Regions from separate parts of the Gordonia bronchialis DSM 43247 genome, predicted to be linked through region 2. Evidence: riboswitches for the same ligand, from Rfam matches in the RefSeq annotation. Region 2 holds a riboswitch; the other holds the start of a gene.
What was found. Region 2 has a riboswitch for S-adenosylmethionine ahead of GBRO_RS08670 (bifunctional o-acetylhomoserine/o-acetylserine sulfhydrylase). Riboswitches for the same ligand answer to the same signal wherever they lie in the genome.
Positions count from the first base shown of each region.

Region 1: linked by a shared signal. The riboswitch ahead of GBRO_RS20025 (aminotransferase class V-fold PLP-dependent enzyme) and the one ahead of GBRO_RS08670 (bifunctional o-acetylhomoserine/o-acetylserine sulfhydrylase) in region 2 are both predicted to bind S-adenosylmethionine.

Region 1 covers NC_013441.1:4,329,343-4,336,377, reverse strand. The annotation lists gene GBRO_RS20050 (ABC transporter substrate-binding protein) at 1-911, opposite strand, end outside; gene GBRO_RS20045 (Rv0361 family membrane protein) at 997-1,494, shown strand; gene GBRO_RS20040 (rhodanese-like domain-containing protein) at 1,491-1,904, shown strand; gene GBRO_RS20035 (O-succinylhomoserine sulfhydrylase) at 1,889-3,115, shown strand; gene GBRO_RS26410 (hypothetical protein) at 3,128-3,277, opposite strand; gene GBRO_RS20030 (isochorismate synthase) at 3,314-4,438, opposite strand; SAM riboswitch class IV at 4,529-4,642, shown strand; partial or broken gene GBRO_RS20025 (aminotransferase class V-fold PLP-dependent enzyme) at 4,659-5,929, shown strand; gene GBRO_RS20020 (hypothetical protein) at 5,946-6,401, shown strand; partial or broken gene GBRO_RS25475 (protein kinase domain-containing protein) at 6,432-6,662, opposite strand; gene GBRO_RS20015 (DUF222 domain-containing protein) at 6,974-7,035, shown strand, end outside.
Region 2 covers NC_013441.1:1,834,281-1,841,315, forward strand. The annotation lists gene GBRO_RS08650 (bifunctional methylenetetrahydrofolate dehydrogenase/methenyltetrahydrofolate cyclohydrolase) at 1-421, shown strand, start outside; gene GBRO_RS08655 (DUF3017 domain-containing protein) at 418-741, shown strand; gene GBRO_RS08660 (acetate and sugar kinases/Hsc70/actin family protein) at 895-2,367, shown strand; gene metX (homoserine O-acetyltransferase MetX) at 2,392-3,540, opposite strand; gene GBRO_RS08670 (bifunctional o-acetylhomoserine/o-acetylserine sulfhydrylase) at 3,571-4,896, opposite strand; SAM riboswitch class IV at 4,959-5,076, opposite strand; gene GBRO_RS08675 (cutinase family protein) at 5,360-7,035, shown strand, end outside.

The sequences.
Region 1 (7,035 bases), 2.5 Mb from region 2:
ACGCGCCCGGACCGAACCACATCGAGGCTGGTGAAGGCGGCATTGCGCCGCAGCTGATCATTGGAGCCCTGCCAGTCGACGGCGACGACGAGGTCGGCGGAATCCAGCAGGTCGAGCCGCTCGGCCGACAGCGATCCGTAGAACCCGTTGGTGAGTGCCGGCTGCAACGCGGGCGGGAAGGTGAAGCCGTAACCGGCGAGGGTCTGGCCGCGGCCGTCGCCGCCGCTGTAGATCGACACGGTGCCGTCGGGCGCCCCGGTCACCACCACGGCGGTCTTGCCGGCGAACTGCGGATGATCGCGTCGGATCCCGGCCAGCAGCGCGTTGGTCTCGGCGATCTTGGCCGCCGTCGCCTTCGGCAGACCGACCGCCTTGCCGACCTGGGTTGCCTGTGCCTCCCACGGGACCTGCCAGGCGGAGAACTGCGCGGGTCGCAGCACGGTGGGGGCGACCTTGCGCAGGCTGTTGAACTGCTCGCGCGACGGGTCCGCGCCGATCGCGGTGATCAGGCCGGGGTCGGTGGCCAGCGTGGTGTCGATCGCGGTGCCGAAGTCGCTGGACACGGTCGGCAGGTAGGTGGGTGAGCTGTCGCCGATGAGTTCGGCGTTCCACGGTGAGGTGGTCTGCTTCGGGTCGCCGAAGGTGGCGATCGCCGTCGGCTTGATCCCCAGCGCGAGCAGCGTGTCTGCGTCGCCGACACCCATCGCCGCGATCCTCGCGGTGCCGTTCTCGACCGTGACCGGCGCGTACACCTGCTCCAGGGTCACCGGCAGCGCTCCGGCCTCCGGGGCCACCTGCGGGCCGACCTCGTCGGTTTCGTCGGGCGGCGAACACGCGGCGACAAGACCGGCGATCACAACGGCCCCTAGCAGTGCCGGCAGTGGGCGCGAGGGGCGACGGGTGGTGCGCATGGGAATCCTCATCGTCGGGGTCAAATGTCTCTAAGGCTCACCTTACTGACGGGAGGTGCCGAAGACGGTCGATAGACTGCGCGCCATGGCAGCAGGTGGAACCCGGAAACCCGCACGTGGCTCCGGCGACGATGCGGACGGTACCCCCGCCGCGCCACGGTCGTGGAAAGACGCGTGGCCGTTTCTCGTCGCGCTCGGCGTGATCGTGGTCGCCGTCGTCGGGCTGGGGCTCTCCTACCTACTGCGGCCGGCGGAGGAGCGGGTGACCGACTCGACACGTGTGCAGTACGCGATCAACGACCACTACACCGCGCGTAACGCGTCGGACTACACCGCCTACCGCGAGCACACGTGCGCGGCGGATCTGGCATCGCCGTCGTTCATCACCGAGCGGGTCTTCAGCGAGCAGAACCGCGACCGGCGCGACAACCCGATCCAGATCGACATCACCGACCTGACCGTCGACGGCGATCGCGCGCAAGCACAAGTACATTGGCATCTCAAGAACTCATCCGATCAGAAGCACACTGTGCCGACGGTCGTGGTGCGCGAGAACGGCGAGTGGAAGGTGTGCACCTCGTGACCTATGCCGGAGATCTGACCCCGCGACAGGCCTGGGAGAAGCTGGAGAACGATCCCAAGGCCGTGCTGGTGGACTGTCGGACCCGCGCGGAGTGGTCCTTCGTCGGTGTTCCCGACCTCGAAATACTCGGCAAGAGAACGATCTTCGTCGAATGGAACACTTTCCCCGACGGCTCGCACAATGAGTCGTTCGTGGCCGAGCTGCGCGATGCCGGGATCTCCGACGATGACGAGGTCATCTTCATCTGCCGCTCGGGTCACCGGTCCATCGGAGCCGCCGAGGCCGCCACCGCCGACGGCGTGAAGGCTGCCTACAACATCCTCGACGGCTTCGAGGGCGCCCTCGACGAGAACGATCACCGCGGGCGTGCGGGTTGGCGCGCCGAGAACTTGCCATGGAGGCAGTCGTGACACACGGAATCGACGATTACGAACTGCCCGAGGGGGTTTCGCCGCAGACGCTGGCGGTTCGGGGCGGGCTCGCGCGGTCGGGCTTCTTCGAGACGTCGGAGGCCATGTACCTGACGAGCGGATACGTGTACGACTCGGCGGAGGCCGCCGAGCGGGCCTTCATCGGCGAGGACGAGCGATTTGTCTACTCGCGCTACGGAAATCCCACCGTCGAGATGTTCCAGGAGCGCTTGCGCCTGCTCGACGGCGCCGAGGCGTGCTTCGCGACCGCGAGCGGCATGGCGGCGGTGTTCGTGGCGCTCGGCGCGCTGCTGAAGGCCGGCGACCGCCTGGTGGCCGCGCGCAGCCTGTTCGGCTCGTGCTTCGTGGTCTGCAACGAGATCCTGCCGCGGTGGGGGATCGAGACCGAATTCGTCGACGGCGAGGATCTCGACCAGTGGGAGCGCGCGCTGGCCACCCCGGCCGACGCGGTGTTCTTCGAGACGCCGTCGAACCCGATGCAGGTTCTCGTCGACGTCGCCAAGGTGTCCGAGCTCGCCCATGCCGCGGGCGCAAAGGTGGTGCTGGACAACGTCTTCGCCACTCCGCTCGGCCAGCGTGGCCTGGACCTTGGGGCCGACGTCATCGTGTACTCGGCGACCAAACACATCGACGGCCAGGGCCGGGTGATGGGCGGCGCGGTGCTGGGCACCAAGGAGTACATCGACGGCCCGGTGCAGACCCTGATGCGCCACACCGGCCCCGCGATGAGCCCGTTCAACGCCTGGACGCTGGTGAAGGGGCTGGAGACCATGCAGCTTCGCCTGGACGCCTCGGTCGCCTCAGCGCAGCGCATCGCCGAGTTCCTGGAATCCGACACTCGCGTCCGCTGGGTGAAATACCCGTTCCTGCAATCACATCCGCAGTACGACCTCGCGACCGCCCAGATGTCGTCGGGCGGCACGGTGGTCACCTTCGAGCTCAACGACCGCGGGGGCGTCGACGGCAAGAAGCGCGCCTTCGAGGTACTCAACGGACTGCACGTCATCGACATCTCCAACAATCTCGGTGATTCCAAGTCGTTGATCACCCACCCGGCCACCACGACCCACCGCGCGATGGGGCCCGAGGGTCGCGCATCGATCGGACTCACCGACTCGGTGGTGCGGCTGTCCGTCGGGCTCGAGGGCACCGACGATCTGCTCGAGGATCTCGACCGCGCGTTGGGTTGAGGCGCGAGGTTTTCAGAGTATGCGGCGAGTGCCCACGTAGACCTTGCCGCCGAAGGCGGTGGGTTCGAGCCTCTCGGTGTCGAGGGTCCAGCCGCTGCCATCGGGGCCGCAGGCGATGAGCCGATAGTTCAGCGAGTTCTCCAGTCGCTCCCAGAGCAGCACACGAGTTCCGTCAGCGGCGATGAACTGTGCGGTCGATCAGTCGAGGTCGTCGACACCCAACGCGTGCAGCACGGTCCGCAGTTTGACGGCGGTCTCGTCGAGTTCGGCCTGCGGGTCGGAGTCGGCGATGATGCCTCCACCGGCCCAGGTGGTCAGGTGGTGACGGTCGGCTTCGAGTTGCAAACAGCGGATGGTGACCATCCATTCGCCGTCGCCGTTGGCGTCGCACCAGCCGACCGAGCCGGCGTAGAAACCGCGGTCGCCCTCCACCTCGGTGATGATCTGCGCGGCCACCTCGCTCGGCGTACCGCACACCGCGGGGGTCGGGCCCAGCAGCAGCGCGAGGTCGAGGGAGGTGACGTGCGGATCGCGCAGGGTCGCGCGGATCGGGGTCGCGAGGTGCCACACCTCCCCGGTGGAGAGGACCAGCGGTTCGGGCGGTGCCTCGACGTCGTCGCACAGGGTTTCCAGGCGTTCGCGGAGATAGTCGACGACGAAGGCGTGTTCGGTGTGGTCCTTGGCGGAGCGGGCCAGCGCCTCGGCGGTTGCGCGGTCGGTGGCCGGGTCGGGATGACGCGGGGCGGAGCCGGCGTAGGGATAGCACGTCACCTCGCGACCTCGCTTGCGCAACAACAACTCCGGCGACGCGCCGAGTAACCACGCCCCGGTGCCGAGGTCGACGCCGAAGGCGTTGTGTTCGGAGTTGCCGGCGGCCAGTGCGCCGAGCATCTCGGCGGGATCGACACGCGGTTCGACGACGAGGTCGACGGCCCGCGCCAGCACCACCTTGTCGACGTCGCCGGCCGCGATCCGCTTGATCGCGTGGGCAACCCGGTCGCGGTGTTCGGCGGTGTCGGGACGGAACGTGGTGCTCACGACGCGCTGCTGCAACGGCGCTCGGCCGGCGAGTGGCTCGTCGGAAAACGTGAGCTCTTCGGGGGCGGTTAGCGCCACGGTCTCGGTGGCGTCGAAGCCGATCGCGCCGGTCAGGGCGGTGACGCGGCCTGCGCGCAGGGCGTCGGAGGCGGCGTCGGCGGTGGTGAACACCTCTCGCACCCCACGGGCGCGGACCGTACCGTGCGGACGGGAGAGGACGAAGACATCCCCGGGGACACTCCCGGCAACATCGTCGGGGCTCGGGCCAGCTGCGGACGTGGACACACCCACACGCTACCGGTAAGCGTGTCCTAACTTTGACTCACGCTGAGTGAAAATTGACACCCTCGGGCGCGATGGGTGAATCTTGATGCGGGTCATGAGTGCCAGTGACAAGCCCCGGCTCGCTGGTCGGCAACCCTCCTCCGCGGTGGGGTGCTCCGGGTGACGACCCGGCCGTATTCGGAGTGAATACGGCAAGCGTGGAATCACTAGGAGTACCGTCATGACTGCTGTCATCCCTGTTTCTGCTGGTCGCGAGGCCGGTTCTGCTGTTAGGGCTCCCCTCGCCCCCGTCGTCGGCGCCGATACCTGCGTTCCGCTGATCACCGGCGATGCCGTGCGCTACACCAACCTCGACTACGCGGCCAGCGCCCCGGCGTTGACCGCGGTGGCTGACGTGGTCGCACGATCGCTCGGCGATTACGCCAGCGTCCACCGCGGCGCCGGTTACCTCTCGCAGGTCACCACCGAGCGGTACGAGTCGGCCCGCGAGACCGTCCGCCGCTTCGTCCGCGGACGCACCGACGACACCGTCGTCTTCACCCGCAACACCACCGACGCCATCAACCTGGCTGCCCACATCACCCCCGGCGACGTGGTGGTCCTCGACATCGAGCATCACGCCAACCTGCTGCCGTGGACCACCGCGGTGAACCCGGCGTCGCAGGTGCGGGGACGGGTCGTCGAGGCGCGCGATTCCATCGCCGACACCCTGGCGGCTCTCGACGCCGAGCTCGCGTCGAAACCGGCTGCGCTACTGGCGGTCACCGCCGCATCGAATGTGACCGGCGAGGTGCTGCCGATCGGCCGTCTGGCCTCGATCGCCCACCGCCACGGTGCACGCATCCTCGTCGACGCGGCGCAACTCGTTGCGCATCAGCCGATCTCGGTCGTGAGCCACGGCATCGACTACCTGGCCTTCTCCGGTCACAAGACCTACGCGCCGTTCGGTGCGGGCGTGCTCATCGGGCGTCCGGACTGGTTCGACGCGGCAACGCCGTACCTTGCCGGCGGTGGTGCCACCCGCGACGTATCCGCGGGTGGCGTCACCGCAACCTGGCACACCGGGCCTGCCCGGCACGAAGCCGGTTCGCCGAATGTGCTGGGCGCCATCTCGATTGCCGCGGCCTGTGACGCACTGACGGCGATCGGGCCGGAGGCTCTGGGACTGCACGAAGAGGAACTGCGCGCACGGCTCGACGCCGGACTGGCTGCCATCGACGGGGTGACGCCACTGCGCATCTTCGATGATGTGCGCAACCGGGTCGGCATCGCGAGCTTCGTCGTCGACGGGTGGCACCCCGTGCGGTCGCCGAGTACCTGAGCGACTACCACGGAATCGGTGTGCGCGACGGAAAGTTCTGTGCCCATCCACTTCTCAAACGCCTCGGGCATCCTGCAGGAGCCGTACGGGCCAGCTTCGGCGCGGGTAGCTGCGCCGCCGACATCGACCGCCTGCTGGATGCACTCATCGAACTGACCCGATCGAACTGACAAGAGGGACAACGCAATGACCGTCACCACACACTCTCGCGCGACCGTCAGCATCGGACGGCCGGCGCTGCGCGTCGCGGTGGCCGGCGACGCGGTGGCCCGAACGCTGCCGATCGTCGTCCGGCGCGAGCATCTCCGCGACGCTCAGCGCGCCCGGTCGCTGCTGCGTGCCGGCAGCCACGACCCGGCGAATTTCGCTGTGGCACTGGAGATCGAAGTTGCGATCGCACCACATCCCGCGTCGGCGCGGGCGGCGGTGGAACATGCCGACGTCGACCGGGACCCGACGGCATCGGAGACCATCCGTTACATCGGTACTGCCCACGGACTCATCACCCTGATCCGCGACATCTACGCCGCCGAGGTCGCCGACGCGGTGATCATCGTGCCTATCGACGGTTCGGCCTCCGAACGTCGTGTGCGCGAACAGGTTCTGCCGTACGTCAGTGAGGTTGATCGTCGGGTGGCGTAGGGGGTTCCTCTCAACAGCCAGGGTGAACGCGTACTCGTCCGACGATCGACGCGCGGGCTGGGCATTGATGATCTCGGGTGCAAGGTAGGCGAGGCTTCTAACCAGCGAGTTGGTGGCGGTGAGGTCGGTGCCATTGGCGAGTTTCGCGATCCCGAAATCCAGCACCGCGACACGGTCGATCTCGTTGGTATCCGGGTCGCGCGTCACAATGATGTTGGCGGGCTTGATGTCTCGGTGGGTCACCGATGTGAGATAGCTGATCGTATTGCAGGCGACGGGCTGACCGGCATCGCATGTTCAGACGAATCGGTTTCCGTGTGATCTTGCGCCCCGAATCCGGGCACAAGATCACACAGGAGCCGGCTCAGTGGACCTGACCCGCGCCCCAACCGAACGAGAGTCGAGTTCACGGGGTGATCGCTGTCGGCCGGTCGAAATCATGTGTGGGGCAGTAGGTTTCACGCGAAGCACGCCACCTGAAGCTCCTTCTTTCGGAACTGGTTGCGCACCCGGCCGAAGTTGTATACTCTCGAACATGCATTCGAGAGACGGCGGAGGGGCCGGGGGTGAGCATGAACGAGCAGTCATCGGGCGAGCAGTCGTTGTCGGTGGTTCCGGCGTTGCTCGCCGAGCT
Region 2 (7,035 bases):
GGCACGGGTGACCGTGGTCGGACGCGGCGTCACCATCGGCCGCCCGATCGGCCTACTGCTCACCCGCCGCAGCGAGAACGCGACGGTCACCCTGTGCCATACCGGCACCCGCGACCTGCCCGCCGAGGTGAGCCGGGCCGACATCGTCGTCGCGGCCGCCGGCGTGGGACATCTCATCACCGGCGACATGGTGAAGCCGGGGGCGGCGGTCGTCGACGTCGGGGTCAGCCGCGACGAAAACGGCAAACTCATGGGCGACGTTCACCCCGACGTCTGGGAGGTCGCCGGGCATGTGTCACCCAATCCCGGCGGCGTAGGACCGCTGACCCGTGCCTTCCTGCTGGTCAACGTGGTGGAGCGAGCCGAGGCGATGCTGGCGGCGCAGGGCTCGGACGTGGGCGCCGGAGAAGGGGGACGGTGAGCGCGCGGACCGACCCCCGTGTCGAGCAGCTTCGGCACGCTCGGCGCATCCGGTCCTACCTCGTGCAGATCCCGTACCTGCTGGTGATGGCCGGAGTGGTTGCTGCGGCACTGCTCGTCCTCTTCGACCGATGGCGACGCGGGTCCTTCGTGTTCGGGACCGCGCTGCTGGTGGGTGCGGTACTGCGGGCCTGCATCCCGTCATCACGTGCCGGATTGCTGCAAGTCCGGGGCAAATTCTTCGATGTCGTGGCGATGGCAAGTGTGGGCGTTCTCATGCTCTGGCTGGCCACGTCGATCGACTCTTTGGGCACAGATTGATTACAATAGAGACCTGAGCGTGACCTAGGGGTGAAGTTCATCGCCCCGACCAGGCATTTCCGCGCGTGTCGCCATGAGCGCACGAACCATCAGGGGAGCAGTATCACTTCGACAGAGAGCCGAGACCCGAGCACGGTCGGCCAATCGACGTCGATGGGGGTGTCCGCGGGCGGTGGCATGATCCACTTCGTCCTGCTCACCCGCGACGACGTGGGTCGCAACGTGGTCGATTCACGGGTGATCGACGTCGACGAGAGTGATGGCCTCGACACCGCCGGGCGCGTCAACGCCGGCATCGACCTGATGCTGACCGCGGCCCGCGAGGAGGGCCTGCGAGTGGGGCCCATCGGGGTGACCGCACGCACCGGCGGTCAGCGTCGTCGACTGCGGTCGCGCGGCAGCGGACCCAAACGGCAGATCCGGTTGGTCTCTGAGGAGGAGGCCACCGTCGCGTATCTGCGCGAGACCGGGCAGATCGATCGGTTCGGCTCGGTCGTGGTGGTCGACGCGGGCGACACCGGCATGTCGTTCTACACCGTCGAACCTGCGAGTGGCCGCATCAGCGACATGGAGCGGTCCGACGCCATGAGCGGTCGGCAACTCGACAAGGAACTCGCCGAGGCGATGGTGGTCAACGACCTGGGGGCCGACGCTCCACGAGGCCGACTGCGCCGCAGCGCGTTGCTCGGAGCGTGCCGCACTGCGAAGGAGGAGATCGACTACACCGCAGCGGATCCCGGGGCATCGGCGGTCACGCTGGCAGCCGGGTCTGGTCGATTGGCGCTGACCGCGGCGGCGGTGGAGGCGGCAGCCGCGCCGATGGTGTCGCGCGCCCGGAAGGCCTTGCACCACTACGTTTCCGATGTGTCGACTCGCGGTGACGCCCCCGAGGCGGTGGTCCTCGTCGGCGGGCTGGCCAACATCCCGGTGACCCGGGGGATCGTCGGCGATCTGACACTGGAGGTCGTGGGACCGCAATCGCCCGAGTTGGTACCGGCGACCGGTGCGGCTCTCCTCGCTCATCAGAGTCGGGTCGGCGCAACACGATTGGCATTCATCGGCGGCAAGCGAGACCGGGAGTGGCTGTCCACGACGCCGTTGGCGGTCGCGGCCGCGATCATCGCGGCCACGTTGATGACCATCTACGCCGTGAGTTCCTCACTCACGGGACGGCAAGTGCCCGAACCTGTTCCGCCGCCGTCGCCGACCGTGGTGCACACGACATCGGCTGCGACGTCGATGATCGCCACCACCACGACCGAACGGACGCTGTCGGCGGTCCCGCTGCCGACGACAGATCTTCCCGATCCGCCGGCAACCACTCCGGATCAGAACTGGAATCAGACGCCCGGGTGGGCCACCACGGAACTTCCGCAGACCACGTCGCAGTCGACGACGACGCGGACGCTTTCGCCATTCCCGTTGCCTTCGTTGCCCTTTGGCGACGGCAGCACTCCGAGCCTGCCACCGAATCTGGTGCCGCCGGGCCTCTTGCCGTCGACCACCCAGGTACCTCCGCCGCCCCCGGTGACGCCACAGCGACAGACGCCGAACACAACTCGGACACCGTCCGTCGCGCCGGAGTCCCCCGGTACACGGACACCGAGGACCACCCCGGCGCGCTGAACCGGAGCCGCACCGCTCACGGGCTCAGGCCCGTGCGAGCGCCACCGTCTGCTTCAGCAGGTCGCTGATGGCGTCGAACTCGGTGAGGAACCCGTCATGGCCCTTGTCCGACCGCAGTACCTTGAGGCCGCCCACGCAGTTGCCCAGTTCTTCGGCGATCTCGACCTGTAACCGCAACGGGTACAACCGATCCGAGTCGATACCACCGACAATGGTGGGTACCCGGCACGAGTTGAGGGCGGCCTTGACACCACCGCGCCCGCGTCCGACGTCGTGGTGGTTGAGTACTTCGCTGAGCACCACGTAGCTGCCGGGATCAAAGCGTTCCTTGAGCTTCTCGGCCTGATGCTCGAGGTAGCTCTGCATCGCATAGCGGCCGCCGGCGAGCGGATTCTCCTCGCCCTGTGGGGCGTTGGCGAACCGCTCGTCGAGCTCGATTTCGCTGCGATAGGTCAGATGCGCGATACGCCGGGCGATTCCCATGCCGGTCAACGGGATTCGGCCGGTGCCGTGATAGTCGCCGCCACACCAGTCGGGGTCGGCCTTGATGGCCGCGATCTGGGTTGTCTGCGTGCCGATCTGATCGGCGGTGGCCCGCGCTCCGACGGCCAGCACGAGTGCGCTGCGCACCCGATCCGGATATTCGATCGCCCACTCCAGTGCGCGTGCACCGCCCATCGAGCCGCCGAGTACCGCACCGACGCTGCGGATGCCCAGTCGGTCCATCAGCGCGACTTCGGCGCGCACCTGGTCGAGGACGGAGATCTGCGGGAAGCGCGAACCCCACGGACGGCCGTCGGCGTCCAGAGACGTCGGACCGGTGGAACCGCCACATCCGCCGAGGACGTTGGCCGAGATCACGCACCACTCGTCGGTGTCGATGGCGCAGCCCGGCCCGATCAGTCCATCCCACCAGCCGGGCGCCGCGTTGTGCTCGTCGGCGGGTCCGGTGACGTGGGAGTTACCGGTGAGAGCGTGCAGGGTGAGGATGACGTTGTCGCGGGACGGCGACAACGTCCCCCAGCGCTGGAACGCCAGGGTGACGTTGTCGATCCGCTCACCGTTGTCCAGCGGTATCGAACCGATCGGCATGCTCATCAGCTGCCCGTCCGGGGTGTGTTCCCAGTCGGGCTGATCAGCCTGTTCCGTTGGCCGGTCGATACTCACCGACACCGCTGCCTCACTCCTCTCGTCGAGCTGCGCCTACTTGGCGGCAGCGAATCCTGTTTCGAGATCGGCGAGGATGTCGTCGATGCCTTCGATGCCCACTGCCAGCCGGACCAGACCCGGGGTGACACCCGCGGCGAGCTGCTCTTCGGGGACGAGCTGGCTGTGGGTGGTGGAGGCCGGGTGGATGACCAGCGACCGGACGTCACCGATGTTGGCGACGTGGCTGTGCAGGGTCAGCGCGTCCACGAACCGCTTGCCCGCGTCGACGCCACCGGCGATCTCGAACGAGACGATCGCACCCTGGCCCTTCGGCAGCAATTTCTGGCCACGGTCGTACCATTGCGAGCTGGTCAGACCGGCGTACGCCACCGACTCCACCTGGGCGTGGTCGTTGAGGAATTGCGCGACGCGCTGGGCGTTGGCGACATGCCGCTCGACACGCAGACTCAGAGTCTCGAGCCCCTGGGCGAGCAGGAATGCGTTGAACGGCGAGATCGCCGCGCCGGTGTCACGCAGCCACTGCACGCGCGCCTTGAGCGCGTAGGCCGGTGCGCCGAGATCGGCGAACACCGCGCCGTGGTAGCTGGGGTCGGGGGTGGTGAAGCCGGGGAAGAGGTCCTTGCCGTCCCGCTGCCCGCGCCAGTCGAAGGTGCCGCCGTCGACGATGACACCGCCGATCGCGGTGCCGTGGCCGCCGATGTACTTGGTGGCCGAGTGCACCACGATGTCGGCGCCGTGCTTCAGCGGGTTGAGTAGGTACGGCGTCGCAACCGTGTTGTCCACGATGAGCGGCAGACCGTTGCGGTGCGCCACCTCGGCGATGCCGGGCACGTCGAGGATCTCGTTGTTCGGGTTGGAGATCGTCTCGCCGTAGAGCGCGCGCGTGTTGTCCTTGATCGCGGCCTGCCAGGAGTCGAGATCCTCCGGATCGTCGACGAAGCTGACCTCGACGCCAAGCTTGGGCAGTGTGTAGTGGAAGAGGTTGAAGGTGCCGCCGTACAGGCGGGGGCTGGAGACCACATGTCCGCCCGCCTCGACGATGTTGAGGATCGCGTAGGTCTCGGCCGCCTGACCCGACGCCAGCAGCAGCGCCGCGACGCCACCCTCGAGTGCGGCGATCCGCTGCTCGACGGCGTCCTGCGTGGGGTTCATGATGCGCGTGTAGATGTTGCCCGGCTCGGCCAGCCCGAACAGATTGGCGGCATGCTGCGTGTCATTGAAGGTGTACGACGTGGTCTGATAGATCGGCAGTGCACGTGCATTGGTCGCCGCGTCGGCGGACTGTCCTACGTGAATCTGCTTGGTTTCGAAGCTCCACGAGTCGGCTGGATTCTGGCCTTCGGTGGCTGCGTCAGACATGGCAGAGTGATCTCTTTCTACGGTCGGCAGGACTCTGGGCCCTGTTTGGGGTCCGACCTTCGGACCCGCGCTTGCCGGGGTTCTGCACGAACCCACAACCCGGTCATCACCCGGAGCACCCCACCGCGGTTGGAGGGTTGCCGATCAGCGAGCCGGGGCTTGACGCTGATGCTCATGACCTGGCGTCAAGGATATAACACGCCTCGCTGCGCCCGTGAACCCTCTCGATCGGACTGGATGCAAAGGCCATCCGGCTTGCGAGTCGTGTAGTCCGACCGGGTGAAATCTGACGCAGGGATCGACGAAAACCCAGGTCATGCGACACGTTCCGGTGAATGTGCTGTGAGGTTCGTGATCGTGCACTTAGGATTCTCTCAGCCCCGCGTGATCAGAGCTTCCTCCCCTTCGGTTCTGAGGCCTCGGGTTGGACGAAAGACTGAAACAAATGTCCTATCGGCTCGCCATGCCATCCGATTCTTCCGAGTCATCTTTCTCCGGGTCGCACCGCTTCGCGGTTGCGCTGATCGCGATCCTGTCGTCCTTCGCGGTGGTCATCGCCTATTGCTTGCCCGGGGTGATCGGGGAGGCGCGGGCGGATGCAAACTGTGCTGCTGGCGGTGCAGTGGTCATCGTTGCGGGCACCAATGATCCCGATGCCAGCGACATGATCGGCGTCAAACAGCGATATGAGGGGACTGGTCCAGCGCATAACAACGGAAACGCCAAGGGCGACTACGACATCATCTATGTCGACTACCCGACGACTCTCTGGCCTATGGGGGCAGTCGGATACGACGACGATGTCGCGAGGGGTACGGCGGCGACGAAGTCGGCGATCGCTGGTTATCAGTCGTCGTGCCCGGGAAGTCCGGTCAAGGTGGTGGGCTATTCGCAGGGTGCGCGAGTGGCGGGCGACGTATTGTCGGACATCGGGAACGATCGTGACGACAAGGACATTGTTGCCACTGATAAGAATGGTGATCCACTCCTGGACGAAAACGGTGATCCAGTCATCGTCGACGACGTCAGCAGTGACGGCCTCTCTGGCGAGCTCTACTCCGATCCCCGCCAGAACGGCGACAAGACCGGCCGCGGGATCGAGCAGTCACTGATCGGGGTGATTCCCGGACTGACCATGACCGGCCCTCGTGAAGGCGGATTCGGCGACATCCCGGTGACCTCGGTGTGTGCCGAGGGTGATCCGATCTGCGATCTTCCCGACCCCCTGTATGACCCGATCGGAGCGCTCGACGGCCTCGTCGGATACTTCACCAAACACGGCTACTACCCGTTCCACATGTATCAGGATCCCGCGAGCTGGACGAATAAGACTTGCACGACGAGCGGTTCGACCACGACGTGTGAGATCAAGCAGTCCTCGGCCATCGTCGGTTTGCTTCGTCAGGGTGCAACAGCCATCGGCCTCGACGGCGCACTGATCCCGGACTTCATCGCCAACCGCCCCACGATTGGCCTGCCGTTCGGCATCGAACTCGCCAAACTCCAGCCCGCGATCCGACTCGTGTCAGATCTGCTGCCCCCGCTGCCCAAGCTCGGCTACGGCGGCTATCTGCCGGACGTGTTCGTCTTCCAGAAGATCATCGAGGGCATCGTGAAGTTGGCCCCCGACCAGTTCAAGACCGGTGTCAAAGAGCTCGCGGCGAGTGTGAAGAGCATTGTCCTGATGCCGGTGAACTTCGTGAAGTACTGGGCGGGTCAGATCGTCACCGCGGGCCCGACGATCACCTCGGGTGTCACCCCGTTCTCGACCACCGAGGTGGCCGGTGACGATCCCGACCCGGCCGAGACGGCGAGCTTGCGGAAGGCGGTCACAGTCCTTTCCGCCGATCAGGGGACCGCCGACGAATCGGCCTCGTCGAGCAACGATGCGGTCGTCGTGAGCAGCACCGTCGACGATGTCGCCGACAACAATGCTGACAACGGACAGGGCGACAACGGACAGGGCAGCACTATCCAGGACGTCCCCAAGATGAAGCAGCCCGAGAAGCAAGTGGTCAAACCGATCCCCGGCAGCGATGAGTCCGGCGACGGCAACGGTGGCGACGGCTCCGGAACCGGCCAGCAGGACCAGAACGGTGGCGGCAGCACCGGCGACACCGAGAACACCGAGGACAGCAC